4 regions of the Hydrogenophaga sp. T66 genome follow, and region 3 is predicted to be linked to each of the others. Evidence: predicted binding sites of a transcription regulator. Region 3 holds the regulator's gene; each other region holds the start of a gene.
What was found. Region 3 encodes sigma-54, which starts transcription at its own class of promoters, with help from an activator protein. Its sites were predicted from a motif close to TGGCANGNAANCTGCTTT; they were not measured.
Positions count from the first base shown of each region.

Region 1: a site for sigma-54 is predicted at 4,889-4,906, ahead of glnK (P-II family nitrogen regulator). Genes of this name have one in related genera too.
Region 2: a site for sigma-54 is predicted at 2,434-2,451, ahead of glnA (type I glutamate--ammonia ligase). Genes of this name have one in related genera too.
Region 4: a site for sigma-54 is predicted at 3,554-3,571, ahead of AC2D80_RS14585 (pilin). Genes of this name have one in related genera too.

Region 1 covers NZ_JBXVVX010000003.1:96,964-104,650, reverse strand. The annotation lists gene AC2D80_RS12855 (hypothetical protein) at 1-117, opposite strand, end outside; gene AC2D80_RS12850 (thioesterase family protein) at 1,601-2,020, opposite strand; gene AC2D80_RS12845 (MarR family winged helix-turn-helix transcriptional regulator) at 2,076-2,627, opposite strand; gene AC2D80_RS12840 (phytanoyl-CoA dioxygenase family protein) at 2,624-3,466, opposite strand; partial or broken gene AC2D80_RS12835 (YifB family Mg chelatase-like AAA ATPase) at 3,837-4,730, opposite strand; gene glnK (P-II family nitrogen regulator) at 5,015-5,353, shown strand; gene AC2D80_RS12825 (ammonium transporter) at 5,385-6,830, shown strand; gene AC2D80_RS12820 (hypothetical protein) at 6,996-7,244, shown strand; gene glcE (glycolate oxidase subunit GlcE) at 7,333-7,687, shown strand, end outside.
Region 2 covers NZ_JBXVVX010000001.1:909,002-916,688, reverse strand. The annotation lists gene glnL (nitrogen regulation protein NR(II)) at 1-304, opposite strand, end outside; gene AC2D80_RS04285 (hypothetical protein) at 301-807, opposite strand; gene glnA (type I glutamate--ammonia ligase) at 968-2,383, opposite strand; gene AC2D80_RS04275 (competence/damage-inducible protein A) at 2,635-3,456, opposite strand; gene AC2D80_RS04270 (EI24 domain-containing protein) at 3,462-4,358, opposite strand; gene AC2D80_RS04265 (alpha/beta fold hydrolase) at 4,415-5,218, shown strand; gene AC2D80_RS04260 (DUF2726 domain-containing protein) at 5,356-6,093, shown strand; gene AC2D80_RS04255 (pseudouridine synthase) at 6,146-6,874, opposite strand; gene AC2D80_RS04250 (DUF2062 domain-containing protein) at 6,899-7,513, shown strand; gene AC2D80_RS04245 (urate hydroxylase PuuD) at 7,551-7,687, opposite strand, start outside.
Region 3 covers NZ_JBXVVX010000004.1:28,896-36,582, forward strand. The annotation lists gene AC2D80_RS13870 (THUMP domain-containing class I SAM-dependent RNA methyltransferase) at 1-1,174, opposite strand, end outside; gene AC2D80_RS13875 (RNA polymerase factor sigma-54) at 1,222-2,787, opposite strand; gene lptB (LPS export ABC transporter ATP-binding protein) at 2,891-3,685, opposite strand; gene lptA (lipopolysaccharide transport periplasmic protein LptA) at 3,682-4,341, opposite strand; gene AC2D80_RS13890 (thiol:disulfide interchange protein DsbA/DsbL) at 4,445-5,074, opposite strand; gene AC2D80_RS13895 (SPOR domain-containing protein) at 5,138-5,797, opposite strand; gene argS (arginine--tRNA ligase) at 5,812-7,485, opposite strand; gene AC2D80_RS13905 (HTH-type transcriptional regulator ArgP) at 7,497-7,687, opposite strand, start outside.
Region 4 covers NZ_JBXVVX010000005.1:37,882-45,568, reverse strand. The annotation lists gene moaC (cyclic pyranopterin monophosphate synthase MoaC) at 1-358, shown strand, start outside; gene AC2D80_RS14595 (pilus assembly protein) at 378-1,169, opposite strand; gene AC2D80_RS14590 (PglL family O-oligosaccharyltransferase) at 1,294-2,970, opposite strand; gene AC2D80_RS14585 (pilin) at 3,079-3,510, opposite strand; gene AC2D80_RS14580 (MBL fold metallo-hydrolase) at 3,688-4,473, opposite strand; gene AC2D80_RS14575 (FHA domain-containing protein) at 4,616-5,251, opposite strand; gene AC2D80_RS14570 (Stp1/IreP family PP2C-type Ser/Thr phosphatase) at 5,300-6,085, opposite strand; gene AC2D80_RS14565 (CHASE2 domain-containing serine/threonine-protein kinase) at 6,097-7,687, opposite strand, start outside.

The sequences.
Region 1 (7,687 bases), on a different contig from region 3:
CGTAGCGTCTGCGAGTCGTCTCACCGATGAAGGGGGATCACGTTCGGACGCGGCAACTGTCTGATGGATGCTGATCAGCAAGGCGAGCAACGTCTTCGCGGTGTGTTCGCTGTACACGAGTCACCTAAGAATCGAAGATTGGATGCGCTCGGCGTAAGGCGCTTGCCCATCATCTTGGATCCAGTTGAGAAGTACGTCCCCCTGTGATCTGGTGCCAAGTCGCGGTTTACGGACTACGGCATCGACGGATTCCATCAGAGATGGGCTATACCAGCCACGAGAACGTTGCCACCTAACGGTCCAGAGATCGATCTGCCGATCGAGAACTGTCACTGCTACTGTTGCTCGACCCGCTTGGTCAAATGCCACATCGCTCGATATCGCAGGGGCGTTGGTCGGCAAAGGAAGCGCTACAGCGTCTGAGAATCCCCCTTGGGAAAAAGTGCGACCGTATGCACGCCACGATGAACTCAGTGATGCGTCGCCATGAATCGAAGCGAGCATTGCATTTCCATTGCCATCTGCTTCGATGTCAAAAGCCACCGTGGAAGGTGCTGGCGTTGACGCTAGTGTGACGGCCGGTGTCCAGCCTGTTGGGCTTGTACGGCTGAATCGCAGCTGGGTGCGTGGACCGTCGTCCGCCAGCCAGGCCACCATGGGCGTTTGGCTGTCGACCCAAACCGCTTTTGCGCTGGTGAGCCTGGCCGCAACGGGTTCTCCCGGGCGTGGGCTCACTTGCTCGGGCGAAGTCCAGGCACGATCCCCGGTGCGAAAAGCGACGCTAACGGCATAACTTGAGTCAGGTAGCTGGTGCGTCCAGGTCAGGACGCCGCGCCCTGTAGTTTGCATACTGAAAGCCGTGAGAGACACTGAGCCGGTTGAGTAACTTGCTAGGTCCCGAGCAGAGGTCCACCCGAGACTTGGCTGTTGCTCACTGTAGGCGATCGCCCGAGAGTTATCCGGTCGTAGCAGCCGCCAAACTGCTACAGCAGTGCCGGTTGAATCGACCTCGATCTCTGGATCCTCATGGAAGCCGTTGGCAGCGTCGATGACCTCGGGCGCTTGCCATCCGAAGCCCGGGACATACCGTCTGGATCGGACACCAGGGCTGACTCCTCGGTTGACCCATACAGCCACAGCCTGTCCGCTTGGAGTGATCGCTGCGTCCAGTCTAGAGGCGTCATCAGCATCGTCGAAACCCCCTATTCTCTCTGGTGCTTGCCACGCTCCTTCGGGAGATCGGAGTGCAGCGTAAAGGCCGTCCCCGGTAACCCGCCACAGCGCAATCGCATGCCCTGTCGAGGCCACTTCCAAGGCGTGGTCTGTGGCGTTCGCTGATTGGGAAAAATCAATTGGCCGTGCTGCACTCCATATCCGGTTGTCAGAAGAATCCCCTGAAGAAGATATGACAACCCCGGGATCACCCCCGCAGGCTGCCAGCCCAAAGATGCTAATCATTGCGCCCACGAGCCACGGCTTGTTACGGCTCGCTTTACATGTTTGGACCATGCGCTGTCCCCCTGACTGCTTTCTTGTCTAACTTGATTTCTGTGGTCGCCTAGATGTAGCAAAGCACATTCGGCGCCTGCGTCTCTGATGGTCACTGAGCGGTCTGCAACAGCACTTGTTTTGCCGGAAGAGAGACCCTCGCATGACGGAACACAACCTGGGCTTCAACCCGCGCGCACCAACGACCGCGCGCGTATAAGTCGTGAACAAACGTTGCGTAAAGATGTTCCCCAAGGCGGACCGTGGTCCTCACCTCAACCCGATCCCATAAACGAATTGGGTAGAGGTGTTTGGATTGCACCTGCGTGTTAATGACGCTCGTTCGGGAGCGCATCAGCGACCAGATCAGACCGTGCTTGGTGTAGTAGTGCACTTGTGCGTACTCCACGAGGGCGAGATACCGGTCGGTTCGCATATGCAGGATCCCGACGTCAGCGGGCCCCGCGACGAACCAGCTCTGCGTGTGATTGAGTGCATCAAGACCCTGTGATCGGCGCTGCCGTTCTTGCATGCGATCTATCCATCCATGGGCGGCTGAGCCGATCCAGCGCATAAGTGTCAGCATCTCAGCGTTCCTCCTGGCGTGCCCTAATAGCTCGCTCGCAGCCAATTTCGACGGGGCAGCCATGCGGGGCACAAGACTCGAGACTGCACTCACGGCAGATGGCATAGGCCTCCTTTCTTGACTGAGGCATGCTTTGCAGGACCTTGGCAATCAGCTCTGCCATGGTCTTTTGCTCACCGGGATCGAGAGCCGATGTCAGTCGGCCGATGAGTTGGTGTCGCCTAGCATTCATCGTGAGGCGCAAGCGCTCGCCTTCCTCGGTCAAATGAAGCGCTACCGTTCGGGCGTCGTTTCCATCTTTTTTCTCCACCAGCCCGCGCTGCACCAGTTTCTCTACAAGACGAACGGCGCCTGGATGAGTCAGGTGGAGGATTTCGGCCAACCTGCCGATGGACAGGCCCGGATATGAGTGAGCAGTGACAATGGCGCCCACCGCGGAGTCGCCTAGGTCTTGATGAAAGGAAGAGTTTTCGTAGAGCGCGTCTTGAACGGCTCGTGATAACGCGCCCACCAGGTTCTCCAGTGCTGGCCCAGGGTGAGTTTTTTTGCTCATAGCAAGCCTTTCTCCATCAATTCGAGGGGGTCTTGTAGATCCACTGACCCTATGTATCCACCGCCGCGGTCTTCGGCGTTGTGGACTGCGTAGCCCAGCATGGCACGGGCTTTTCGGTCGTAACGGCGAGCCACGCTCGGGGGCGTGGTGAGGAAATGGTTCTCTTCAGGACGCAGCCAGCCCACCACATAGCTCAGATGTAGCCCTCGTCGCCAGTGGTCGGTTTTGTTGGCGCCGCCGCCATGAATGGTGGAGCCGAGATAAATCACGGCATCGCCAGCAGCCATCTCTGCAACTTCGACCTCGTGCTCCATCGGCACCCTGGTGCGGTCCCAACAATGGCTTCCGGGCACCACGCGCGTTGCGCCGTTGTCGCGTGTGAAGTCAACCAGTGCGATCACGCTGCCAACTTCCACGTCGTGGCCTGCCTTGGGGCAATGAACCCAGACGTCGTCGTCGCGGTGCAGAAGTTGATTGCGCGCGCCGCTACCGCGGTCGAACAAGTGCGCCAGATTGAGCTGGTACGTGGCTGCGTTCGCGAGGAGAACGCCATCACACAGAGCCATGTACGTGGGGTGACACAAAACGTGTTCAACAAATGGCTCGCACCAGCCGGTCAGGCCAGTCAGATGGCGGGTGTGTCTCCCATAAAAGCCAGCTACGCCAAGACTCATGAACTCGCGCTGAGTGGATTGCTCGGCCAGTCTGGGGTCAAGTGCCCTGTTCATGGCATCAAGCGATGAACGATCCAGAAGGCCGGTAGCGACGACGGCGCCATGCTCGTGCAAGGCGGCCAGCAGACCGGCGACATCGCTGGCGGATCGGTGGGGGATTGGCATGGCGCTCTCCTTAAATGTGTGACGCACGCATATTATGAGCGATGCACATAAAACGCAACAAGTAGCGCATTGATCCGATGAGCGGTGAAGGCTGGGTGATAGCGAGTACGTCGCACTTGTGGGCCGTGGCCGAGGTCTGCTGCCTTGGCCAGCTGGCGACCCAGGTTCTGCATGGCCGTGGCATGGGCATTGGAGGCTCGCAAGGCCACCACCTGCATGCGAAGACGTGAAGCCACCGTGTAGGGAGCCAAGGTTGTGAGCGAGTCAGGCGCTTATAACTTTGACGTCTCGATGAATTCATCTATGAAGCGGGCAGCTCTAAGTTGGTGTGTTCCCTTGGAGTACGCCACGCGGAAATTTGACGCTGCCCACCCGGCCGCGGCGGCGAGCCGCCGCCCACCAGCGAGACGGCGCTGGCGCTGTGGTGCGGGGCAGCGGTGGGGCGCCGGGCCCAGTGCCGCGGGTCGAAGCGCCCGGCCAGCGACGCGATGGCGGCGGCTTCCAGCGCCTCGTCGGTGCTCATTGGCGGCAGCAGACCGGCCAGGCGGCGGGCCAGCAGGGACTTGCCCGTGCCGGGCGGACCGACCAGCAGCAGGCTGTGGCCGCCGGCGGCGGCGATTTCCAGCGCCCGCCGGGCCGTGGCCTGGCCTTTCACGTCGGCGAGGTCCAGGCCGTCGTCCCCGCCGGGGGGGGCCGGGGCGGTGTTCAGGCGCGCCCAGCCCTCGTCCTCAGGCGGGGGCCCGGCGTCGGCCCCGGGCCGGAAGCGCGCCACCACGTCGAGCAGGTGGCGCGCGCGGTACACCGCCACGTCCGGCACGAGCGCGGCCTCCTCGGCGCTGCCGGGCGGCAGCACCAGGCGGGCGCCGCCGTGGCGCTGCGCCAGCCCCATGGCCAGCGCGCCCCGCACCGGCCGCAGCGCGCCGCCGAGCGACAGTTCGCCGGCGAACTCCCAGCCGGCGAGGCAGTTGGCGTCGAGATGCCCGGCGGCGGCCAGGATGCCCAGCGCGATCGGCAGGTCGAAACGGCCCGAGTCCTTGGGCAGATCCGCCGGCGCCAGGTTGACGGTGATGCGCTGGTTGGCCGGGAAATCCAGCCCGGCGGTGGCGATCGCCGAGCGCACCCGCTCGCGCGCCTCTTTCACCTCGGTGTCGGCGAGGCCGACGAGCGTGAAGCTCGGCAGGCCGTTGGCGAGGTGGGTTTCCACGACCACCGGCCGCGCGTCGAGGCCCAGCAGGGCGCGGCTGTGCACCAAAGACAGTCCCATGACAGCGATTCCCCGAGGTGGTGCGCCGTCCGCGGCCCCAAAGCGGGGCGTCTCGGCCGGCGCGAATGCACGGTGTTGGTGCGCCGGTGCCGCCTAGGCGGTGGGCGCGGGGCATCGTAGGCGTTGGCCGTCCGCCTTACGCCACGGGGTACTGGCGCTGGCACGGTCCCTGCTTGGGGCTGTAAGCGATTGATTCACGTCCGTGGTGCCCCCGCGGGCCAGTCGACAACCTCCGGCGTCGGCCCCGCGGTCGGCCCCCTCCAGACTCACAGAGGACTCACAGCATGAAAATGGTTTCCGCCATCATCAAGCCGTTCAAGCTGGACGAGGTGCGCGAAGCGCTCTCCGGCATGGGCGTGCAAGGCATCACCGTCACCGAAGTCAAGGGCTTCGGTCGCCAGAAAGGCCACACCGAGCTGTACCGCGGCGCGGAGTACGTGGTCGACTTCCTGCCCAAGGTGAAGATCGAAGCGGCCGTGGCCGACGAGCTGGTCGATCGCGTCATCGAAGCCATCGAAGGTGCTGCACGCACCGGAAAGATCGGCGACGGCAAGATTTTCGTCACCTCCCTCGAACAGGTGGTTCGCATCCGCACCGGCGAGACCGGCAAGGAAGCGCTCTGATCCCCGCCCCCATCACCGAAAGATCACGGTCATGAAAAAACTCATCGCATCGCTGTTGCTGGGCGCGGGCCTGGCATTCGCCGGCCTGAGCGCCGTGGCGCAGACGCCCGCACCGGCGGCTGACGCCCCGGCGGCGGCCGCTCCCGCCGCCCCCGCTGCGGCCCCCGCCGCTGAAGCGCCGGCCGCTGCCGCCCCTGCCGCGGCCGCCGAGGCACCTGCCGAAGCCGCACCCGCAGCCCCCAAAGAAACCGTCGACAAGGGCGACGTCACCTGGATGATGATCTCCACCGTGCTGGTCATCATGATGGTCGTGCCCGGCCTGGCCCTGTTCTACGGCGGCCTGGTGCGCAGCAAGAACATGCTGTCCGTGCTGATGCAGGTGATGGTGGTGTTCTCGCTGATCTCGGTGCTGTGGGCCATCTACGGCTACTCGCTGGCCTTCGGCGGCGAGGGCCTGATCATCGGCAACCTGTCCAAAGCCTTCCTGCTCGGCGTCACGCCCGAGTCGCTGGCCGCGACCTTCACGCCCGGTGTGATGATCCCCGAGTACATCTTCATTGCCTTCCAGGCCACCTTTGCGGGCATCACCTGCGCCCTGATCGTCGGCTCCTTCGCCGAGCGCATCAAGTTCAGCGCCGTGCTGCTGTTCTGCGCCCTGTGGTTCACCTTCAGCTACCTGCCGATCGCCCACATGGTGTGGGGCGCCGGTGGTTACCTGTTCGGCAAAGGCGCGCTGGACTTCGCCGGCGGCACCGTGGTGCACATCAACGCGGCCATGGCCGGCCTGGTGGGCGCGTACCTGATCGGCAAGCGCATCGGCTACGGCAAGGAAGCCATGGCCCCGCACAGCCTGACCCTGACCATGGTTGGCGCCTCGCTGCTGTGGGTGGGCTGGTTCGGCTTCAACGCCGGCTCCAACCTGGAAGCCAACGGCGGCACCACGCTCGCCTTCATCAACACGCTGGTGGCCACCGCCGCCGCCGTGCTGGCCTGGTGCATCGGTGAAGCCCTGAGCAAAGGCAAGGCGTCCATGCTGGGTGCGGCCTCCGGCGCCGTGGCCGGCCTGGTGGCGATCACCCCGGCCTGCGGCACCGTCGGCCCGATGGGCGCGATCATCATCGGTCTGATCTCCGGCTTCCTGTGCCTGTGGGGCGTGACCGGCCTGAAGAAGATGCTGGGCGCGGACGACTCGCTCGACGTGTTCGGTGTGCACGGCGTCGGCGGCATCGTCGGTGCCCTGCTGACCGGCGTGTTCTCCGCCGCCTCGCTGGGCGGCGTCAAGGGCGACGGTTACTCCATCGGCGGCCAGCTGATCGTGCAGGCCGAGGGCGTGGTGATCACGATGGTGTGGTCGGCGGTCGTGGCTTTCATCTGCTACAAGATCGTGGACATGATCGTCGGTCTGCGTGTCACGGAAGAAGCCGAGCGCGAAGGCCTGGACATCAGCTCGCACGGCGAAACCGCCTACAACCGCTGATCCCGGACCCGGTGCGGCGCCCCGCGCGCCGCACCCACCGGTTCCCGGTCAACAACACCCGCGTGGCCCCGGCCCGCGGGTGTTGTTGTTTGGGGCGCCGGGGTATGCGGTGGAGCCAGCGCCTAGGCTGTGGGCCGCCCCACGCCGGGGCCCGGGAGCCCCGCCATGCCTTGCCACCCTTGCTGCGCCGCCGTCGCGGCCATCCTCCTTGCCTTCACCACCGCGGCCACGTCCGCCTGGGCTGCCAGCGCCTCCGCCGGCGCTGAGGCCACCCCCGCCCAACCGCCACGGGTCGCCCGGGTCAAGGTCATGCCCGGCGGGTCCGCCGAGACCGAGGCCGAGCGCGACCGCCGCCTGCGCCGCGAATGCCGCGGGCGCCCCAACGCCGGCGCCTGTCTGGGCTACGCGCGCTGAGGGGCGCCCCCACGGGGCGGGGCGCCTCAAGCCCGCCGTGAAAGAAATTCAAGCCGGCGGGCCGGGGGGCGCCGCTACCATCGCGGGCATGTCGCATACCCCCCCGGACCACCCCGGCGAGCTGGTCGACCGCGTGCGCGCGGCCGCCGCCGACCGCACGCCGCTGGCCATCGCCGGCGGCGGCACCAAGGCTTTTTGCGCACCGGCCGCGCCGGTGGGCACGCCGCTGTCCACCCGCGGCTACGCCGGCATCGTGAGCCACGAGCCGACCGAACTGGTCATCACCGCCCGCGCCGGCACGCCACTGGCCGAGCTGGAGGCGGCGCTGGCCGAGCACGGGCAGTGCCTGCCCTTTGAGCCGCCGCATTTCGGCGCGGGCGCCACGGTCGGCGGCATGGTGGCGGCCGGGCTGGCCGGTCCGGCGCGCGCCGCGGCGGGCGGGG
Region 2 (7,687 bases), on a different contig from region 3:
GCGGGTTGTCGGTCTGCGCCACCACCACGTGCACCGGCAGCGGGTCGTGGTTGAGGCGCCGCAGGTGCGCGTCGTAGCGCAGCGCGGCAAATTCGTTGCCGCGTGCGCCGGTGAGGGCGTTGTCCAGCAGCAGCGGGTCGGTGAAGCAGTCCTGCATGCGCGCGCCGGTGATGCTGCGCCGGGACATGCCCAGCGCATCTTCGAGCGCCGCATTGGCAAACTGCACACGCCCCTGCAGGTCCACCACGGCCACCAGCGTGGCCAGCAGGTCGAGCGAGTGGAATCGCCCGTGCGCGGCGCTCATTGGGGCGCCGGGCCGAGCCGGCCGAGCTCGCGCTGCAGGCCGGCCACGTCGGCCTCGGCGCGGCCGACCGCGGCCTTGAGTTCGGCCACACGGTCGAGGTAGCGCTGGTGATTGCGGCCCTCGATGCCCTCCTTCTCGGGCTGGCCGTTGGCGTAGGCCTTTTTCGCGTCGTCCAGCCGCTGCTGCGCCTTGCGCAGTTCGGCCTCGAGAATGGCCCGCGCATCGCTGTCGCGGGCGCGCTGGGCCGCGCTGTCGTTGCGCGGCGTGGCGGGCGGCGGCGAGCCCGCGGCGGGCGCGGGCCGGGGCGCGGCGGCACCGGACGGCCGCGTGCCCTCGATGATGGTGATGTTGCCGCCATCCATCACGGTGCAGCCTTTGGCCTTGGCGACCTGCGCGTTGTTGGTGTATTCGTTGCCGCAGCGGTAGATGCGTTCCTGGGCCTGCGCTGGCGCGGCAGCGGCCAGCAGGCCGGCGGCGATCAGGGGAATCGACAGGGGCAGCACGGTGTCTCCGGTGGCAAATGGACAAGGTGGCAGTATGACCCAAGCCGGGGCGCAAAGTGCCCACCGGCGCGTGGCGCCGACGGGCTCGCCCCTGGCCAAAAAAAAGGACGGCCGAGGCCGTCCTTTTCCGGAGTTGCTCCGGGTCTGAGCGCCGAAGCGATCAGAGCGAGTAGTACATGTCGTACTCGACCGGGTGCGGCGCCATGCGGAAGCGGGTGACTTCGCCCATCTTCAGCTCGATGTAGGCATCCAGCATGGAATCGGTGAACACGCCACCCTTGGTCAGGAACGCGCGGTCCTTGTCCAGGTACTCCAGCGCTTGGTCGAGGCTGTGGCACACGGTCGGCACCAGCTTGTCCTCTTCCGGCGGCAGGTGGTACAGGTCCTTCGTGGCGGCTTCGCCCGGGTGGATCTTGTTCTCCACGCCGTCCAGGCCGGCCATCATCAGGGCCGAGAAGCACAGGTACGGGTTGGCGGAAGGATCCGGGAAGCGCGCTTCGATGCGGCGGCCCTTCGGGTTGGCCACGTACGGGATGCGGATCGAGGCCGAGCGGTTGCGCGAGCTGTAGGCCAGCTTCACCGGGGCTTCGAAGCCGGGCACCAGGCGCTTGTAGCTGTTGGTGCCGGGGTTGGTGATGGCGTTGAGCGCGCGGGCGTGCTTGATGATGCCGCCGATGTAGTACAGGGCGAAATCGCTCAGGCCGGCGTAGCCGTCACCGGCGAACAGGTTTTTGCCGTCTTTCCAGATCGACTGGTGGACGTGCATGCCGGAGCCGTTGTCACCCGCGTAAGGCTTGGGCATGAAGGTCGCGGTCTTGCCGTAGGCGTTGGCCACGTTCCAGACCACGTACTTCAGGACCTGCGTCCAGTCGGCGCGCTCGACCAGGGTCGAGAACTTGGTGCCGATTTCGTTCTGGCCGGCGCCGGCCACTTCGTGGTGGAACACCTCGACCGGGATGCCCAGCGATTCGAGGATCAGCACCATCTCGGCGCGCATGTCCTGCGTGCTGTCGACCGGGGGCACGGGGAAGTAGCCGCCTTTGGTGGTCGGACGGTGGCCGCGGTTGCCGCCTTCGAGCTGCTTGCCGCTGTTCCACGGGGCTTCGTACTCGTCGATGGCGAACATGACGTTGCCGGGTTCGTTGCTCCAGCGCACGCCATCAAAAATGAAGAACTCGGGTTCCGGTCCGAAGTAGGCGGTATCGCCCAGGCCAGAAGCCTTCAGGTAGGCCTCGGCGCGCTTGGCGATCGAACGCGGGTCGCGGTCGTAGGCCTTGCCGTCGCTGGGCTCGACCACGTCGCACTGCAGGAACAGGGTGGTCTCTTCGAAGAACGGGTCGATGCGCGCCGTGTTCGGGTCGGGCATGAGTTGCATGTCCGAGGCTTCGATGCCCTTCCAGCCGGCGATGGACGAACCGTCGAAGGCGTGGCCGGAGGTGAACTTGTCTTCGCCAAAGGCGGAGATCGGCACGGTGACGTGCTGTTCTTTGCCACGGGTGTCGGTGAAGCGGAAGTCGACGAACTTGACGTCGTTGTCCTTCACCATTTGCAACACGTCTGCGACGGTCTTGGCCATCAAATGCTCCTGTACGGGGGGTTGGAATCGGAAAAACGGACGCCGGGGGTTTAGCAGCTTCCGTGCCACGACCGGGGCGGCGGGCCGGACCCTTCGGGCACAGCCGATCGATTATCACCCACCCCACCGACCCAGGGCGTGACCGTCCGTTTTGGGGCGCCTTCGGTCGCCACAATCGCCCCCGCCGCGCCGCCGCGGGGATCACATATCCGCGATGACGCATTATTTTGGTGCATTTGCACCGCAACAGCTCACTGATCTCGCACCATTTCGGGGCCCAGTGTCGCTCCATGGGCCCGCAAGCCCTCCAACAGGGCGGCAAAAGCCGTCTCGACCGGATCGACAGCGCCCTTCACGCCCAGTTCGATGTGGCGGCCCCAGGTGGGATGGTCCACGCTCGGCAGGCTGAAGACCTTGACCGGGTGGGTCGCCTCGATGCGCTCCATCAGCGGCGTGAGCGATGCCTCCATGGCGCCCTGAACGATCACAGAACGCTCGCGGCCGGCGTTCTGGCGGTGCAGGTGGGGGTAGAGCGTATCCAGTGCCCACTCGATCATCGGCCAGGCCATCACCGGGAAACCGGGCACGAAGTGCACCGTGGCGCCATTCGGACCGTCGCAGCTGAAGCCAGGGATCTTGTTGTAGGGGTTGGGGATGAGTCGGGCGCCGGCGGGAAAAACACCCATGTTGAGGCGGTGCACGTTGTCGGGCCGGTCGGGCTCAAAGGCCACGCCCTGCTCGGCCGCCACATCGCGCATGCGCTCTTCGATGAGGGCGCGGGCGCCCGGGTGCAGCGCGAGATCCTGCCCCAGGGCCGCTGCGGCGCACTGGCGCGTGTGGTCGTCCGGGGTGGCGCCGATGCCGCCACAGGAGAACACGATGTCGGTCCCGGCCAGGGCGTCGGCCAACGCTGCGGTGATGCGCTGCCGGTCGTCCCCGACCACGCGCGCCCAGGCCAGCGACAGGCCGCGGGCCTTGAGCAGCTCGATCACGCGCGGCAGGTGCTTGTCCTGGCGCTTGCCGGAGAGGATTTCGTCGCCGATGACGATGAGGCCGAAAGCGGGAGCGGTCATGACTTTCAGGGCGGGGGCAGGGTCGGGGTGGGTGGCGCCGCGGACGACGCGGTCGCTTCGGCCGGCGGCAGATCCAGCGCCGGCGCAGGGGACTCGGCCGGCGAAACCGCCGCCCGCCGCTGGGCGTCCAGCGCGGCCAGGCAGTAGTGGGCAAACCACAAGGACGCGAAGGCAAACACCAGCGTGTAGATCCAGATCGCCACGGGCACCAGCAGCGGCGCCAGCGCGACGAACATCGCGCCCGACGCCCACAGCAGGCTGGGCGCGGCGCCGAGATAACCGCTGAGCACGCCCATGGCGAGCAGGGCGCCGCGGTGCTCGCGCAGCAGCTGCCGACGCTCATCGGCGCTGGCGTGGCTGGCCAATGCGTCGTAGGCGAACACGCGGTAGGTCAGCCAGCCCCAGATCAGGGGCGGCAGGATCAGCACCAGCGGCGGGATCAGCCACAGCGGCAGCGACACGACCAACACCACCAGCGCCACGAACGTGGAGCCGAGCGACCAGAAGACGCTGGCCACCAGCGAGCCGCCTTCGCGCCGCTGCAGCGCGGCAAACCGGCGCTGGGCCACGAGCTCCACCATCGCTGGCGTCATGAATACCGCCACCAGCAGCAGACACAACAACACGATGGCCGGCGTGGCCAGCACCAGCACCACCAGCGGTGCGAACACGGTGCGCAAGGAGCCCATGCCGAGGCGTTCAAGCCAGCCCAGGAAGGCCTGCACCAGCTCAAAGGCTTCAAACCAGGCCGCCACGCCCGCCACCGCCGCGTCCCAGAAAAAGTAGCCGAGGGCGAAGGAAACCACCGCCATCAGGATCACCGGGAGGAACGACAGGCCGATCACGCGCGGGTGCAGGCAATAGCCCACCGCGCGCCAGAAGGCATCAAACATCAAACGCATCGGCCGAGAATACAACGCGACACGCGCGCGTTGCCGGGCGACGTAGCATGCCCCGCATGGACCGCATTTCCATTCATGGCGTGTCACTGGAAGTGGCGCGCATCGACGGCCCCGCCGAGCGCGCACCGCTGGTGTTTCTCCACGAAGGGCTGGGCAGCGTGGCCCTGTGGACCGCACGATCCCGCCACTGGCCGGCGGAGCTGTGCGCCGCCACCGGCCGGGCTGGCTGGGTCTATTCCCGCCGCGGTTATGGCCGGTCCGACCCGGTCAGCGACGTGCGCGGCCCGCCACGCGTGGACGGCTTCTGGCACGTGGGCCGCCACGAACCTGACTATATGCACCGCGAAGCCTGGGACGTGTTGCCGGCCTTGCTGGCGGCGCTCGCGGTGGAACGGCCGGTGCTGATTGGCCATTCGGACGGCGCCACCATCGCCCTGCTCCACGCCGCGCGCCATCCGGTGAGCGCCTGCGTGGCCATGGCGCCCCACGTGTTCGTGGAGCCGGAGTCCGTGGCGTCCATCGAACAGGCCCGCCAGGCCTGGACCCAGGGCCTGCGCGAGCGCCTGGCGCGTTACCACGACGATGTGGACGGCGCCTTCTGGCAGTGGAACGACGTGTGGTTGAGCGACGCCTTCCGCGGCTTCAACATCGAAGCGGCGTGCGCCGACATCCGCGCACCGCTGCTGCTGGTGCAAGGGCTGGACGATGAGTACGGCACGCTCGAACAACTGCGCCGCATCGAACGCGCCGCCCCGCACGCCCGCACACTCGAACTGCCCGCCTGCGGCCACAGCCCGCACCGCGACCAGCCGGATGCCGTGACGCGAGCGATCACTGACTTCCTGGCCGACGTGGCCTGAAACGTCGCGTTTCACGCGAATTTGCAGCGAAAATTCCCCAAGTAGTTCACAAGAACTCATTCTGGCGGGGAGGTGGGGACGCGGGCGCGAGGGCGTTTGTCTACACTTTGACACATCCCACGCTGCCGAATCCACCCATGAACTGGCAATCCCCCTGGCTGCTCGCCCTGATCGCTCCGGTGCTGATCGCACTGGGCGCCGGCGCGCACGCCTGGTGGCAGGCCCGCCAGGCCCGGCAGCGGCGCCGCATCCCGAAACACTGGCCGCTGACCCCCCGTCCGCTGGCCAACAGCGAGGAAGCCCGCGTCTGGCACTGGCTGGCCCGCGCGTTCTATGACCACCACGTCATGATCAAGCTGCCGGTCACGCGCTTCACCCTGCCGCGAGACCAGGAACAAGGCGCTGACTGGTACAAGCTGCTCGCCGGCGTGTACTGCACGTTCACGATTTGCAAGGCCGACGGTCGCGTGATCGGGTGTCTGGACGTGCCCGGCAAAGCGGGCATCCCGCGCAGCACCCGGACGTTGAAACACTCGCTGCTGAGCCAATGCGGCCTGCCGTACTGGGTGGTTCGCTCCAACAGCCTGCCCACGGTGGCCGAAATCCGCGCCGAGTTCCTGGGCGAGTCGGCGCTGAGCCAGTCGATGCGCGAGCGCGAACTGGAAGAGCGCGCCATCGTGGCCGCCCAGGCCAACCTGCGCAGCGCCCTGACCCGCCAGCGCAACACGCGCGGCCCCAACAGCGACTTCAGCCCCCTGTCGAACTGGCCCGCGAGCACCCAGGGCGAGACCCGCGCCAGTGACCTGCCGTCGCAGTGGCACGACAACAACTCGTTCCTGATGCCGCTGGACAGCCGCCGCGGCGACCTGCTGTAAAGGGCGGCCACGCCGCCCTGACGCCCGACCTGACTCCGGTCCGGACGCACCTTCAGCGCCGCCGAAGCGACGCCACCTCATCCGCCGACAACCACCGCCAGGCGCCAACCGGCAGATCGGCGGGCAGCACCACATCACCGATGGCACTGCGGTGAAGCGCCTCCACCCGGTTGCCGGCCGCGGCCACCATGCGCTTGACCTGGTGGTATTTGCCCTCGGTCAGCGTGAGTCGCAGGTGCGTGGGGGCGGGCAATTCGGCGCCCGCCGCCCGCACCGGCCGCGGTTCATCGTCGAGCACCACGCCGTCGATCAGGCGCTGCGCCAGCGTCGCATCGGCCGGATGCTTGAGGGTGACCTCATAGACCTTCGGCACGTGGTGTTTGGGTGAGGTCAGGCGGTGGATGAACGCGCCGTCGTCCGACAGCAGCAGCAGCCCGGTAGTGTCGTGGTCGAGCCGGCCCACCGCCTGGACGCCGGCCGCCGCGCCCCCGCCGCGGGCGCGCAAAGGCCCCGGCAGCAGCGTGTAGACACTGGGGTGGGCGCCCGGCTTGTGCGAACATTCGAACCCGGCCGGCTTGTGCAGCATCAGATACGCGCGCTCGTGGAACTCCCAGCGCTGGCCCTGCACCCGGAACACCAGGCCCGCCGCTTCCCAGCGCGAGGCCGGGTCGGTGCAGGGCTCGTCCTGCGGGCCGACCGCCACCCACCCCTGCTGAATGAGTCCGATACATACCCGCCGGGTGCCGAAGCCCTGGCTAAACAAGATGTCCTGCAACGTCAATATGCTCATGGCGGCGATTGTCGCGTGGCGCCACCCGGGGGCGCGGCCGTGCCGGGGCTGATGGAGCGCCTGCGGGCGCGCATCCCCGACGCGCACACGCTGCGCCAGCAACGCTGGGTGCGCTGGATGGGGCCGGTGCTGCAGGACCCCCGCCTGTGGCATTTCAGCCGCCGCGGCATCGCGCTGGGCGTGGCGCTGGGGGTGTTCTTCGGCTTGCTGATCCCGGTGGCCCAGGCGCCGGCGGCTGCCGCCCTGGCGGTGGCCATGCGGGCCAACCTGCCTATGGCCGTGGTCAGCACCCTGGTCACCAACCCGATCACCTTCGGCCCCGTCTACTACGGCGCCTACAAGCTGGGCCGCTGGGTGCTGCCGGCGTCGGCCGAATCCGCCACGCCGGTCATCACGCCCACGCAGGGCCTGCCCGAGGCGGCCCAGGACGAGAAACGGTCCTGGTCGGAGCGGCTGAGCGCCGCCGGTGAGTTCCTCACGGGCGTGGGAAAGCCGCTGGTGGTGGGCCTGGCCATCACGGCCACCGTCTCCGGGCTTCTCGTCTACGCGCTCATCAGCGCCGTCTGGGCCCTGCGCACCCGCCTGCAGCGCCGACGTCGCCTGCGCCAGCGGCAGACCCCTCCGCGCTGAAGGGTCATGCGAGGGCGCCGCGCCCCCGCAACGGCGGTCACTCGACCGGCGCGCCCGCCTCAAACCATCGCCGGATCAGGTCCCGCTCGGCCTCGGTGATCTGGGTGGCGTTGTTCATCGGCATCAGCTTGAGCACCGCTGTTTGCTGGTAGACCGCCTGCGCGTGCTGGCGCA
Region 3 (7,687 bases):
TCAGGTCGGGCGTGAGCACCCAGGCGGTCCAGCCGGCGTAGTGGCTCTTCCAGTGGGTGGCGAGGCGCTCAAAAAAGGCGCTGGCATCGTCGCCGTCGGCGGTCTGGGCCGATTCGCGGGCGCCGGCGTCGGGCCGGGCACCGACCGTGAAGGTGCGCGGGGCGCGGCCGGGCTCGCGGCCGCGCGCCCGCTCGGCGGCGTTCTGCCCGGCCACGCCGGCGGCCGCGATGCGTTCGCCATACGGCGGGTTGAGCAGCAGCACGCCGGGTGTCGCGCTGGGGGGCAGGCGCTGCAGCGCGTCGCCGCCGCGCAGCTCGATCGCGTGGGCGACGCCGGCGCGCTCGGCGTTGCGCTGGGCAAAGTCGACCATGCGGAACGACACGTCGCTGCCGTGGGCCAGGGGCGGCGAGCCGGCCGGATGCGGGCGTTCGGCCGCACGGGCTTCTTCGCGCAGCGCCGCCCACACGTGGGCCTGGAAGGGCAGCAGCTTCTCGAAGCCGAAGCGCCGGCCCAGGCCGGGCGCAATGCGCAGCGCCCGCTGCGCCGCCTCGATGACCACCGTGCCGCTGCCGCAACAGGGGTCGTACAAGGGCACGGCGCCGTCCCAGCCGGTGGCCGCGATCATGGCCGCGGCCAGCGTCTCCTTCAGCGGCGCATCGCCCTTGTCCTCGCGCCAGCCGCGCTTGAACAGCGGTTCGCCGGAGGTGTCGATGTACAGCGTCACCGTCTCGGCCGTCAGGTGGGTGTAGATCCGCACGTCGGGCCAGCGAGTCTCCACGCTGGGCCGCTCGCCGCGCCGCTCGCGGAAGCGGTCGCACACCGCGTCCTTGATGGTCAGCGCGGCGAAGTTCAGGCTTTTGAGCGGGCTGTGCTGGGCGGTGATCTCGACCTTGATCGTCTGCGCGGGCGTGAACCAGATCTCCCAGGCCACCGCCGCAGCGGCGTCGTACAGGTCGCGTTCGCTGCGGTACGGGCCGTGGGCGAGTTGCACCAGCACGCGCACGGCGAGACGGCTGTGCAGGTTCAGCCGCATCGCATCGCGCCAGCTGGCGGTCAGCGCCACGCCCCCCCGCACCCGCTGCACGCCCTCAGCGCCCAGGATGTCGCGCACCTCATCGGCGAGCAGGTCTTCAACGCCGGCGGCGCAGGGGAGAAACAAGTGCAGGGCGTTCACGGCGGTCGGTGGGTAGACGGCCCGCACAGCGCGGGCCGCGGGTTCGGTCAGAGCGACTTGCGCAGGTTGGCGGGCGCGATCCGCAGCGCCTCGCGGTACTTGGCCACGGTGCGACGCGCGCACTCGATGCCCTGTTCCTTGAGCAGGTCGGAAAGCTGGTTGTCGGACAGCGGCTTGGCCGCGTCTTCGGCGGCGATGAACTGCTTGATCAGCGCGCGCACGGCGGTGCTGGACGCGTTGCCACCGGTCTCGGTCCCGAGCGAGGAGCCGAAGAAGTACTTCAGCTCGTAGGTGCCGAAGGGCGTGGCCATGTATTTGGCGGTGGTCACGCGGCTGATGGTGGATTCGTGCAGGCCCAGCTCGTCGGCGATTTCGCGCAGCACCAGCGGGCGCATGGCCAGCTCGCCGTGCATGAAGAAGTTGCGCTGCCGCTCGACGATGGCGCTGCTCACGCGCAGGATGGTGTCAAAGCGCTGCTGGATGTTCTTGATGAACCAGCGCGCCTCCTGCAGGCGCTGTTGCATGGCGGCGTGACCGCCTTCGCCACCGTCGCGCCCGCCGCGGTTCTGGCGCAACGCGTTGGCATACACGTCGTGCACCCGCAGGCGCGGCATCACGTCGGGGTTGAGCATGACCTTGAAGCCCCGGCCAGCCCGCGCCACGATCACATCGGGGACCACGATGTGGCGCTCCACATCGACAAACCGGCGCCCGGGCTTGGGCTCCAGCCCGGCGATCAGCGCCAGCGCGGCCCGCACCGTCTCGTCGTCGGCACCGCAGGCCTGGGCCAGACGGCGCACATCGCGCTTGGCGATGAGTTCCAGCGGTTGCGCCACGATGGCCAGCGCGGCGCGTGCGGCCGGCGTGTTGCGCAGCTCCAGGATCTGCAGCCGCAGGCACTCGCCGAGGCTGCGCGCGCCCACACCGGGCGGGTCCATGTGCTGCAGCAGCGACAACGCGAGCTGCAGGCGCTGCTGGGCGTCGTCCAGCGCGTCCTGCTCGGGCGGCCGGCCTTCCAGGCGCAGCAGCGCTTCGCCGAGTTCGTCCAGCGGGTCGGCGAGGTAACCGTCCTCGTTGAGCGATTCGATCAGCAGCACCAGGGCCGCGCGGTCGCGGTCGTTCAGGCGCAGGCAACGCGCCTGCTCGTGCAGGTGATCGGTGAGCGAGCGTTGGGCGCGGGCCAGCTCGGTGGCGCTGGCGGTGTCGTCGTCGTCGCCACCCGCGCCGCGCGGCGGCGCATCGCCGCCCCACTCGCTGTCGTTGGGCGCGAGGTCGACGGTGCCATCGCCGTCCCAGTTTTCCTCCACCGGCGCGGCCCCGTCGAGCCGGGCTTCCAGCGCGTCGGTGTCGGGCGCCTCGGCGCCCTCGGAGACCGACACGCCGGCCTCGCTGAGCTGCTCACCGCCACTGACGGGGGCGTCGGTCTGGGTGACGCCGAACTCCTCGCGCTCGACGCTGTCGTCGGCCCGCTCCAGAAAAGGGTTGTCGTCGAGCATCTGCTCGACTTCCTGCGCCATCTCCAGCGTCGAGAGTTGGAGCAGCCGGATCGACTGCTGCAGCTGCGGGGTGAGGGCGAGGTGCTGCGAGACACGCAGCGACAGTCCCTGCTTCATCGCGCGCCCGACCGTGGGCCGCCCCGCCGGGCCGCCCCGTGCAAGCACGCGCGCCCGCGGAGGGCGACGGCGTGAAGGGACTGGCGCGCGGGGAAGGCCATGATCACATGCGGAAGTGCTCGCCGAGATAGACCCGGCGCACGTCGGCGTTTTCGACGATCTCCGCCGGCGTGCCGCTGGTGAGCACGTGACCGTCGTTGATGATGTAGGCGCGGTCGCAGATGCCCAGGGTCTCGCGCACGTTGTGGTCGGTGATCAGCACGCCAATGCCGCGCGACTTCAGGAAACCGATGATGCGCTGGATCTCGATGACCGCGATCGGGTCGATGCCGGCGAAGGGCTCGTCGAGCAGGATGAATCGGGGGTTGGTGGCCAGGGCGCGCGCGATCTCCACCCGGCGGCGCTCGCCGCCGGACAGCGCCGGGGCCGGCGCGTCACGCAGGTGGTCGACGTGAAGGTCCTTGAGCAGTTCGTCGAGCCGGCGGGCGATCGCCTCGCCCGACAGCGGCCGGCCCTGGTCGTCTTCCTGCAACTCCAGCACCGCACGCACGTTGTCGGCGACGCTGAGCTTGCGGAAGATCGATGCCTCCTGCGGGAGGTAGCCCACGCCGAGCCGCGCGCGGCGGTGGATCGGGAAGCGTTCGATCGCCTGACCGTCGAGCAGGATCTGGCCCCCATCCGCCCGCAGGAGTCCCACCAGCATGTAGAACGAGGTGGTCTTGCCCGCGCCGTTGGGGCCCAGCAGCCCCACCACCTCGCCCTTGAACACGGCGAGCGACACGTCCTTGACCACCTTGCGGCTGCCGTAGGCCTTTTGCAGGCCGCGGGCCTCCAGCCGGCTCACCACGGGCGCCGGCCGGCCGGGCTTGGCGGCCGCGGGGCGCTCAGGCGCGCTCACGGCCGGCCCTCGATCTGGCGGCTGGGGGTCAGGGCGGCGGGCGGCGTGGCGACCGGGGGAGCGGCGGGGGCCGCACCGGGCTTGGGCACGGGCGTGAGCATCGCGCGCACACGGCCGCCGCTGGCGGCGCTGCTGCCGCTGGCGGTGGGCCGGGCCGGGTCGGCGCCGTCCACGGTGAAGGTGTCGGTGGCGTTGTTGTAGACGATCACGCCGCCGCTGGTTTCGTCGTTGAGCTGCGTGCCCTTGTAGCGGCGCAGCACGGCGTCGCCGGTGAAGCGCACCGTGTCGGCGCGGCTGTCGTAGTCGATGCGGCGGGCCTCGCCTTCGATGTGCTCGTCCACGCCGTCGCGCTTCTGGCGGAAGGTGCCTGGGCTGCCCGTGACCACGCCGAACTGGTTGCCCTGGGCGTCCTGGCGGATTTCCACCTGCGCGCCGCGGATGCGGATGGTGCCCTTGGTGATGACGACGTTGCCGGTGAAGACGCTGGTCTGGCGGGCGTCGTCGTAGCGCAGGCTGTCGGCCTCGGCGTTGAGCGGCTTGTCGCGGTCCGCGCGCTCGGCCCAGGCGGTGCTGGCGCCGCCCAGGCAGACCGTCAGGCAGACGTTCAGGCCGAGGACCCGAAGGCGACGGAAGGTGGGGATGGCGAATGCAGGCATGGCGTCAGGGCACGAAACTTGCATTCATTGTAACGGCGGTCCCGACGGCGCGCGCCCTGTTTCGGGGCGCGGTTTGACTGCGCCGGCGGTCGCCGGCGCCGCATCAGCCCTTGCGGCCGGCTTCGGCGATCAGCGCGCTGGCGATGGTCAGCGTGCGCGGGCCCTGCCCGGCGATGTAGAAGCGACCGGCCACGCCCAGCGCCGGCGTGCCCTCGACAGCGTAGGCGTCCTGCAGGGCCGCGGCCTGCTGGGCCTTGGTGGCGGTGGCCGGGGCGTTGAACACCTCGGTGAACTTCGCCCGGTCCACGCCCTGCTTGGCCACCCAGTCGATGATCGGACCGGGCGTGGTCAGCGGCAGGCGTTCGTTGTGGATGGCGGAAAAGACCTTGGCGTGCAGCGCCTTGACCTGGTCCATCGCCTCCAGCGTGTAGTAGAGCTTTTGCATCGGCACAAACGCCGGCGAAAAGGCCACCGGCACGCGGCGCACGGCGACGTTGGGCGGCTGCTTCGACTTCCAGTCCTCGAACAGCGGTTCGAAATTGAAGCAGTGCACACAGGAGTAGGCGAAGAACTCGACCACCTCGATCTGGCTGGGCGGGGCCTGGACCGGCGCGGGCTTGGCCAGCTTGAGGTAATCGACGCCTTCTTTGGGCGCGACGCGCTGGGCGAAGGCCGGCAGGGCGCTGGCGGCGCCGAAAGACATCAGGGAGAGGGAAAACGCGCGGCGTTGCATGGATCGGTTCTCCGGGGAAGGACTGGGTTCGGGCGCGGACGCCGCGGAAAAGTTCCCGCCGGCTCAGCGCTGCACGCGCACCAGCGCGGCTTCGATGCCGTTGCCGGTGAGCTGCTCCTGCGTGAGTTCGGCCAGGGCTTTCTGCGTGAAGGGTCCGACGCGCACGCGGTAGACGGTGCGGCCATTCTGCTCGCGCTCGCTGACCTGCGCGTCGATGCCCATCATCGCCAGCTTGGCGCGCTGGGTTTCCGCGTCCTCGGCGGTGCGGAAAGCGCCGGCCTGCACGAAGTAGGTGAAGGGATCGGCGCCGGGGCCGGCCGCGGCGGTGGGCGGCGTGGCGGCGGCCGGCGCCTGGCCGGTTTTCTGCTGCATCAGTTCGCCCAGCGGGTCGGCGGGTTTGGCGGCCGGGGCTTTCGGATCGGTGGCCTTGGCGTCGGTGGCGGGCGGGGCGGCCGGTGGCGTGGCGGCCCCGGGGGCGGCGGGCGCGGGGGCCGGTCCGCCGACCGACGCGTTGGGATTCCAGCCCTTGTTGCGCTCGGCCTCGCGCTGCTCGGCGCCGGCGTCGCGCGACAGCCCGCGGTCCACGAAGGGCACCGGCACCTTGGTCACGTACACCGCCACGGCCAGCGCGGCACCCAGGCCCACGAGCAGGCCGGCGACGAAGCCAATGAGGGTGCCGCCGGTGGCGCGGCGGGCGGACGACGAAGCGGGGGATTTCTTCATGGCGAGCGACGGTCTCACATCTTGCGCGGGGCGCTCACGCCCAGCACGGCCAGGCCATTGTGCAGCACCTGCGCGGTGGCCGCGACGAGCGCCAGCCGCGCGCGCTTGACCGTGTCGTCGTCCACCAGGATGCGCTCGGCGTCGTAGTAGCTGTGGTAGGCCGACGCCAGTTCGCGCAGGTAGAAGGTCACGTCGTGCGGCGCGAAGTCGCGCGCGGCGTCGGTGAGCATGGCCGGGTAGCGCGCCAGCAGCAGCATGAGCGTCTGGGCCGGGGCGCTGTCCAGCGGCGCGAGATCGGCCTGGGCCAGGGCCGCCACGTCGCCGCCCCAGGCGTCGAGCACCGAGCAGATGCGGGCGTGGGCGTACTGGACGTAGTAGACCGGGTTGTCGTTGTTCTGCTGGACGGCGAGGTCGACGTCGAAGGTGTATTCGGTGTCGGGCTTGCGGCTGAGCAGGAAGAAACGCACCGCGTCCTTGCTGGTCCAGTCGATCAGGTCGCGCAGCGTGACGTAGCTGCCGGCGCGCTTGCTGATCTTGACCTCCTCGCCGTTGCGCACGACGCGCACCATGGTGTGCAACACGTAGTCGGGGTAGCCGGCGGGAATGCCGACGTCAGCCGCCTGCAGGCCGGCGCGCACGCGCGCGATCGTGCCGTGGTGGTCGGTGCCCTGGATGTTGATGACCTTGGTGAAGCCGCGCTCCCACTTGGCGATGTGATAGGCCACGTCGGGCACGAAGTAGGTGTACGAGCCGTCGGACTTGCGCATCACGCGGTCCTTGTCGTCGCCGTAGTCGGTGCTGCGCAGCCACAGCGCGCCGTCCTGCTCGTAGGTCTTGCCGTTGGCGATCAGCCGGTTGACCGCCGCCTCGACGCGCCCGCTGGTGTACAGGCTGGACTCCAGGTAATAGTGGTCGAACTTCACCGCAAAGGCCTGCAGGTCGAGGTCCTGCTCGTGGCGCAGGTAGGCCACGGCAAACTGCCGCAGGCCGTCGAGGTCGTTGGCGTCACCGCTGGCGGTGAACTCGCGGTCGTCGGCCTTGACGGTTTTCCGGGCGAGGAAGTCGCGGGCGATGTCGCCGATGTAGTCGCCGTTGTAGGCGGCCTCGGGCCAGCCGGGATCGCCGGGCTTCTTGCCCTGGGCGCGCAGCTGGGTGGAGGTGGCCAGCGTGTTGATCTGCACGCCCGCGTCGTTGTAATAGAACTCGCGGTGCACCGCCCAGCCCTGCGTATCGTAGAGGTTGCAGATCGCGTCGCCCAGCGCGGCCTGCCGGCCGTGGCCGACGTGCAGCGGTCCGGTCGGGTTGGCCGACACGAACTCGACCATGAGGCGCTGGCCGTGGTCCGGCTGGCGGCCGAAAGCCGCGCCGGCGGCAAGCACCTCGCGCACCACCTGCTGCTTGGCGGCGGGCTGGAGGCGGATGTTGATGAAGCCCGGGCCGGCGATCTCGATGTCTTGCACCCACCGCTGGTAGGCCGGGCGGGCCAGCAGCGCGGTGCGCAACTGCTCGGCCAGCGCGCGCGGGTTGGCCTTCAGGGGCTTGGCCAGCGCCATGGCGGCGGTCACGGCGTAGTCGCCGTGGGCGGCCACTTTGGGCGATTCGAAGGCGGCGCGCGCGCCCGCGCCGGGGCTGAGGGACTCCAGCTCGGCGGCCAGGCCGGCGAGCAGGTCTTGTTTGATGGTGAGCATGGGGCGCGATTTTAGGCGGGGGCCCCGGGCGCGTCGGGGGCGCGCAGCTGGCGCGCGGCGGCGGCCTTCACCGCGGCGGTCAGCCGCTGCGCCGAGGGAGGCTCGTGCGCCCAGTGCTGCCAGTACAGCGCCACGTCGACGGTGGCGCCGGGCAGCAGTTCCTGCAGCGCGGGGCGGTGCGCGAGGTGCTGCTCGGGCACCA
Region 4 (7,687 bases), on a different contig from region 3:
AAAGGGCGATGTGCTGGGCATCGCCCGGCTGGCCGGCATCATGGCCGCCAAGAAAACCAGCGACCTCATCCCGCTGTGCCACCCGATCGGCCTCACCCGCGTCGCGGTGGAGTTCCGCACCGACCCCGCGCTGCCGGGGGTGCACTGCACCGCCACCGCGGAGTGCACCGGCCAGACCGGCGTGGAAATGGAAGCCCTCACCGCCGCCAGCGTGGCCCTGCTCACCATCTACGACATGTGCAAGGCGGTCGATCGCGGCATGGTGATCGACGGCGTGCGCCTGCTGGAAAAACGCGGCGGCAAAAGCGGCGTGTTTGTGGCTGACGCCACCAGCCCCGCGGACAAAGGCAGCGCCTGAGCCACCGCGGCCGCGCCGCTCAAGGCACGGCAAACCCGTCGCCGGGCGCGAACCCCAGGATGCGCCCCTGACGGTCCAGCAGCGCGATCCACTCCTGGCGGTGCACCACCGGCAAGAACAGCGCATCCGCCACGGCAACCCCCGACGACCCCAGCTCCCGCTCCACCCGCGCCCGCGCGGCCGGGAACCGCTCCACGAACCGGCTCAGCGGACGCGCCCGCTGCATGGCCTGGCTGGCATAGGCGGGGTCGTATGGGATGTAGAAGTTGGGGCGCTGGGCGAAGTCACGGCCGCCAGAAATCGCCTCGAACAGGATCTCGGCGTGCTCGGTCATGTCCTTGGCCGGCCGCAGCCCGACCGTGATCGGCCCGCGCCAGGGACGCTGCTGCAACGCCGGGGGCAGTGCGTCCAGGTCCGACCGGACGTCCACCCCCAGGTAGTCCGGCGCGGCAATCACGCGAAAACGGTCGAACTCGTGCACCAGGTACATCGGGCGGGCCTCGTGCACCGTCCACAAGCCGTACAGCAGGGCCGCGAGCTGCAGCACGCCGATCAGACCCAGGTCACGCAGCAACTCGCCGCGCGGCTTCGCGCGGTTGAAGACCACCAGCGTGAGCAACGGACCGCACACCACGTCCACCGCCACCACAAGCAGGAACAATTCCCGCCCACCGGACAGCTCGTCAAACGGCGAGGGGTACCAGACGCCCCAGACCAGCAACGCCGCCAGCAGGGACACCGCCAGGGACAACAGAAAATGCACGCCCGCTGCGGGCGCGGCGTGGCGGATGCGGACAATTAAAGACACCATGACTATTTCTTTCCAACGAATTTAGCACCGGGCGTCAGATCGACTCAGCCTTATCCGCAAGTGCAGAACCGGGTGGAACTTTGATAGGAAACAATAAAGTTGATGTATTTGAAACCAATAGGAACTACTCGGGCCTAGATTTTTCTAAACGAGGCGCCACCTTCCACTCAATCCTCGAAATCAAAGGATCGATGGAAGAAAGATATCGCCAACGAGCCAATGCAAGTTTTCGCAACTGTGGGTTGGCCGTAAGGATAGCCAAATCCACAGCGCGCTGCGCGCCAAGAACGTCGCCTTGTCTTGCACGCATCTCCGCGAGATGCTGAAACGCGACAAGAGATGGAAGATGTACGATGCCTCGCTCAAATTCATCGAGTTGTTCTTGAGATAAGGAGTCAGAAGAACCACGGAGTCCAGAGAGAACAGCACCAAACTGGTTCAGTGCATAAACACTCGGCGCCTCCCAAGAATCCGATGCGTCGATCCGCGCAATCTCAAATCGCCATGCATAAAAAGCTCTTTCAACACGCAAATAATCGTGAATAACAAGAGCAAGCGCAACCACAAGCCCCAAGACCCATGGAAGTGCAAAGCGAAGATTTATTGCCCTAAATGGAATCCCGGCAGGTATTGAAAGAGCCCCCATCATCAAACAAGCAGGCAACAAAAAATAAGCAAAAGCAAGGGGTAACTCAACGCATCCGTGCAAACCGATCGCAAATACGCCCGCAGCATAGATTCTATTTTCAACTTCAGTACAGCAAATGACAACTCTGTATGCAGCCCAGACGATCAAAGCAAAGATGCCGAGGGACACCGGCACTCCATACCATACAGCGATATCTAGGAAAACATTGTGCGTCCAGGTGTAGAGCCCCTTGAGGTCAAAGCCAAGATCGCCTGCCGTACGTTGCGCGAGAACACTTTGCGCAAAGCCATAACCTGTCCAAGGCTCGTTCATTGATGCAGCGATGTAAGCTTGCCAGATGAACAGCCGAGCGCTCGTAAGATCTCGCTCAAAGGCTCCAGGACTTGTTGTTACTTGTTGGGCCTCGCCTCCTGTCGATGGCAAGTTCAGCAGAAAGATACTAACGAAAAATAAAATAATTATCGACAGGACGCGAGTAAACCATGGTTTAAATCCCTCTTTACGCCATCCCAAACCCAATACAATCAACATCAGGGCCAAGAACGAAAGATATCCAATTCGTGAACCTGTGACCGAAATTGTGAAAGTCAAGAACCCTGCCCCAATGATCCAGACATTGGGCCTGAGTTCTTTTCTCGATGCAAACCATGTAAGGCCAACCTGCCCAAGCACCATAAGGGTAGCAGCATTGTTCGGCTGGTTCAAATTGCCATACGGTTGATGAGTTGGGGCAACCTCTTGGATCCACACACCCATCAAAGAAAGTTGCATCCATTGCACAAGAACAAAGAAGCCCGTTCCAAAAGCTGCTATCACAAGCCCAAGAAATACAAATCTCCCAAATTGCTCCGGATTGTCTCTGCTCCACTCTCGACCGAATACGGTCGCCAAGGCAGCACCTATCAAGTACAAGAATGCAATAACAAGGTGCCCGATGAAGTATATTTTCCCGGCAACCCATTGATAAATACACAACAGGAACAATAGGATAAAAGCCCCGGCGATAAGATCTATCCCCAAACCATTGCGCGATCCGTCCCCTTTCCTCTTTGCACACCAAACAATAAAAGTTACTAGTAGCACCCCGGAGATCCACGCATCTTTGTGAAACGCAAGCCACGGTGGAGAAGCATTCGGCAGCAACCAAGACATGGCCAGCAGCACCGATGCGAGAGGGGTCCAAAGAGGTAACGCCTTCATCAACAAACCCACATGCAAAAAGAAAAGCCCCGAAAGGGGCTTTTCTTAATTATCCTTCGTTTAACGGCAGCTTGCTGGACGGAAACGGACGTTAATCGTATCGCCGGGGATACCACAATCCCAGTTCACTTGGCCGTTCGCTGCCAGGGTACCACGCATGCTCAGCGTTTGACCGACAATTCGGGGATCGTTTGCACCCGTAGCGGTAATAGTGCCAGTCGATTCGTCTTGACGCGCATACACAACGCCTTGGACAAACTGGGATTGCTGGTTATCCAGCGCAAAGCTACCTACGAGAGGCATCGCACCCTCGGTGGCCGCGGTTTCTGCCAGCGAGGTGCGCGCGGCCGAGACAGCCAGCACGATTTCAGACACCCGTGCCCGGGTGGTGTAGTCCTGATAAGCCGGCAGCGCCACGGCGGCCAGGATACCGATGATGGCCACGACGATCATCAGTTCGATCAGCGTGAAACCTTGTTGGATTCGCTTCATGGGGGTCACTCCTAGGAGGGGTTGGGGGTGGGTCGCAGCCCCATCAGCAGGGTGCGTGCCGAGAAGTTTAGGAGGGGTTGGCGCGTTCACCGAGCCCGCTGGGCTCGCCGGGGGCGCCGCCCGGAAGGCGGGGTGACGACAATTTTTAGCCCCGGGTGACAGGGGTGACAAAAATTGTCAGACGTCGAAGATCTGGCCGGCGGTGAGCCAGCGAATGTCGTGGCCGGGGCGGGTGTCGAAGCGGCGGATCTCATCGACGATGAGTTCGGTCTCGGCCGGCTTGGTGTGGGTGACGTAGATGGGGAACCGGCGCGCGGGATCGAGCTGGGCGAGTTCTTCGGCGAGGCTGGCCGGGGCGAGATGCAGGCTGCGCTGGGCGAGTTCTTGCTCGCGGTCGCTGAAGGCGGTTTCGATGACGAGGTGGCCGACGGGCAGCTGGTTGATGCGTTGCCAGAAAGCGGGGTTGCGGCCGGTGTCGCCGCTGAACACCCAGCAGTCGCCGTCGCCGCGGGCGGCGTAGCCCACGGCGGGCACGGTGTGGACGGCGGGCAGGGCCTCGATGGTCTTGCCGGCCACGCGCAGCACGTCTCCCGTGGCCAGCGGCTCAAAGCGCATGAGCGGGGCGCCGGCGCTGGGGATGGCGGTGAAGTCGGGCCAGATGGTGTTGTTGAACAGGTGGGCGCGCAGGGCGTCGATAGTGCCGGCCAGGGCGTGGACCGCGATCGGCGGGCGACCCGCGGCCAGGCGCGCGGACGCGACGCTGTCGAGCATGAGCGGCAGCGCGGCCACGTGGTCGAGGTGGGCGTGGGTGAGCAGGACGTGATCGATGCGGCGCATCTCGTCGAGCGTGAGGTCGCCGACGCCGGTGCCGGCGTCGACCAGCACGTTGTCGTCCAGCAGGAAGGCGGTGGTGCGGCAGCCGTGGGCGATGGCGCCGGAGCAGCCCAGGACGCGCACCCTCATGGCTGGCGGAGGAGAGCAGGGAAAAGAATCATGGCGGAGCAAGCCTAGCGGCTCGGGCGCCGCGCGGATAGGACTTTTTCCGCAGTTTTTCCGCGCACGGGTCGGCGGGGCCGACGGCGCAGCGGCGGGGGACAGGAGCGGCTCAGGGCTGCAGCACGAACTGCATCTGGGTGCCACCCAGTTCCAGCAGGTCGCCATCGCGCAGGTCGACGGCGTCGCTGCCCAGCGGCTGGCCGTTGACGGTGGGACGGACGGTGCCCTCGACGACGGCGATCACATACGCATGGGGCCGGCGGGTGATGGCGGCCACGGCGACGCCCGGCTTGCCGAGGGTGGTGACGACCTTGACCAGCGGCAGCTCGCGGCCAGCGGCCGAACCCGACATGACCCGGATGAGGGCGTTGCCCACCGACGCGCCGGCGGGGTTGACCACGCTGCCGGCGTTGATGACCATGGTTTTTTCGTACTGGTCGGCGGTGACGGTTTCGCTGCCCTCGGCGACGTAGCGGATCTTGTACTTGCCGATCTCGATCAGGTCGTCGTTGGCCAGCTGCTGCTTCTTGACCGCCTTGCCGTTGACGTAGGTGCCGTTGGTGCTGTTGAGGTCTTCGATGGTGACGCTGCCACCGCTCATTTGCATGACCGCGTGTTCGCCGCTGACCGCCAGGTTGTCGATCACGATGTCGTTGTACGGCCGGCGGCCGAGCGTGGTGCGGTCTTTGGTGAGCTGCACTTCCTTGATGACGACGCCGTCGATGGAAACGATCATTTTCGGCATGGCCGACTCCTGTGATCCTGTGGTCTTATTGTCTGATGCGACGCGCGATTATTTCCCCAACATGCGCGACAACAGGCCGCGCCGTGCGGGTTTGGACCGGGCGTGAGCGAGTATGACCGAAATATTGTCGCGTCCGCCGCACTCGTTGGCACCATCCACCAGCGCGCGTGCTTTTTCCTCAAGCGTGCCGGCGGTGACCAACACGGCGGCGATGCGCTCGTCGCTCATCATGTCGCTCAGGCCGTCGGAGCAGAAGAGGTAGAGGTCGTCGTCCTCCACCCGGAACTCATTCACTTCCAGCAGCACCGTGTCCTCCACGCCGAGGGCGCGGGTGACCAGGTTTTTGTGGGTGGCGTACTGGGCCTGCTCGGCCGAAATCAGACCGGCGTCGATCTGCTCCTGCAGCAGGGAGTGGTCGCGGGTGATCTGCGCGAACTCGCCGCGGCGCAGCCGGTAGCAGCGCGAGTCGCCGACGTGGCCGATCATGGCGCGGCCTTCGCTGAACACGCCCATGACCAGCGTGGTGCCCATGCCGGCGTACTGGGGGTTGGCGTTGGCGGCGTTGAAGATGGAGCGGTTGGCGTTGTCGATGCAGATTTCCATGGCGCGCTTGAGCTCTCGCGGGCTGGCTTCGAAGCCGCCTTCGGCGATCCACCGGCCGAGTTCGGTGCGGATGAAGGTGGTGGCCATGGCGCTGGCCACCTCGCCGGCGTTGTAGCCGCCCATGCCGTCGGCCAGGATCGCGATCTGGTTGTCGGTGTCCAGCGTCACCGAGTCCTCGTTGTTGTCCCGAACGAGACCCGGGTTTGTGATGCAAAAGTACTCGAAATTCATGATCGGCACGTTTATAGCCGGAAGTCGGGCTCGCTGGCGCCGAGCGGGGCGGTGGCGGCGGGGGGCGCGGACGGCGCGCCCCGCCCGGGACGCGGGACGGACGAGGTCGCATCTTGCGGCCGGGGACGGTGGGCGGAGGCCGCGATCGGCTGTTCGGCGATGCGGCGCAGATCGGTGGCCAGGGCTTCGCCGCTGGGATGGCGGTCGGCGGGGGATTTCGCCAGCAGGCGCTGCAGCACGCGGGCCAGTTCGACCGGCAGATCGGGTCGCAACACCGTCACGGCCGCGGCGGGCTCGTTGGCGATCTGGAACATGAGCGCGGCCATCGAATCGGCCCGGAATGGGAGCTGACCCGTCAACAGCTGGTACAGCGTGACGCCCAGCGAGTACAGGTCGGAGCGGCCGTCCACGCGCTGCCCGGCGAGCTGCTCGGGGGACATGAAACTGGGGGTACCCAGGACCATGCCGGTCTTGGTGCGGCTGCTGTCGGTCACGCGCGCGATGCCGAAGTCGGTGACCTTGACCACGTCGGTGGTGAAATCCACCATCACGTTGGCCGGCTTGATGTCGCGGTGGACGACCTGCTGGCGGTGGGCGTGGTCCAGCGCCAGGGCCACACGCTCGCCAATCCGCAGCACCTTGTCCACCGGCAGCAGGTGGCCTGGGCGGGTGAAGGCGGTCAGGTCCTGTCCAGAGAGGAACTCCATCGCGATGTAGGCCAGGTCGTGGTCCTCGCCGGCATCGAAGATGGTCACGATGTTGGGGTGTTGCAGGCGGCCGGCGGTTTCTGCTTCGCGGAAGAAGCGCTCGCGGGCGTCCTGCAGCTCCTGGCCTTCAAATTCCGCGGACAAGGCCAGCGTCTTGATGGCCACGGTGCGGCCGATCTTGGGATCGCGGCCCTGATAGACCACCCCCATGGCGCCTTTGCCCAGTTCCTTTTCCACCTGGTAGCGGCCCAGCATGGGTTTTTCCGCGGCACCCAGCATCAGCGTGCCGCCCGGGTGGGACGACCCCGGGCCGAGCACCACGGCCTGGGCGAGCTGTCGCGCCCGGCGCAGGCCGGCGGCGGCCGCGGCGTGACCGGGCTCCAGCCGCAGCATGTGCTGGCACACCGCTTCGGCCTTATTGAACTGACGCTTGCGCTCGAAGTCGCGCGCCAGATGCAGCAGGTTGTCCATCAGCGCCGGGCTGTGCGGCACGCGCTGCAAACGGTCGAAGGCCAGGTCGAGCTGACCTTGCCCCTGCAGGGCCAGACCCATCATCCGGTTCGTCTCCGCCGACTCGGCGTCGGCGCGACGCCGGCGCACCTCGTTGTGCACCAGTCGGCGAATACCCCACGTGAGGTGGCCGATCAGCAGGAGCGCCGCGGGCAGCACCGCCCCCACCCACCAGTGCGCCTGGGCCACCAGCAGCAGATCACCACCGATCAAGACCGCCACGGCGGCGGCGCTGATCGCGGCGGCGCGCCACCCGCTCAGGCGAGGCAGGCAGAACACCAGGTAGCCCAGCACGAGCACCACCGCCAGTCCCTGGGCGAGACCGCTCCACGCCGGACGCACGTGATGGTGGCCGCTGAGCAGGCTGCTGAGCGTGTGGGCCGTC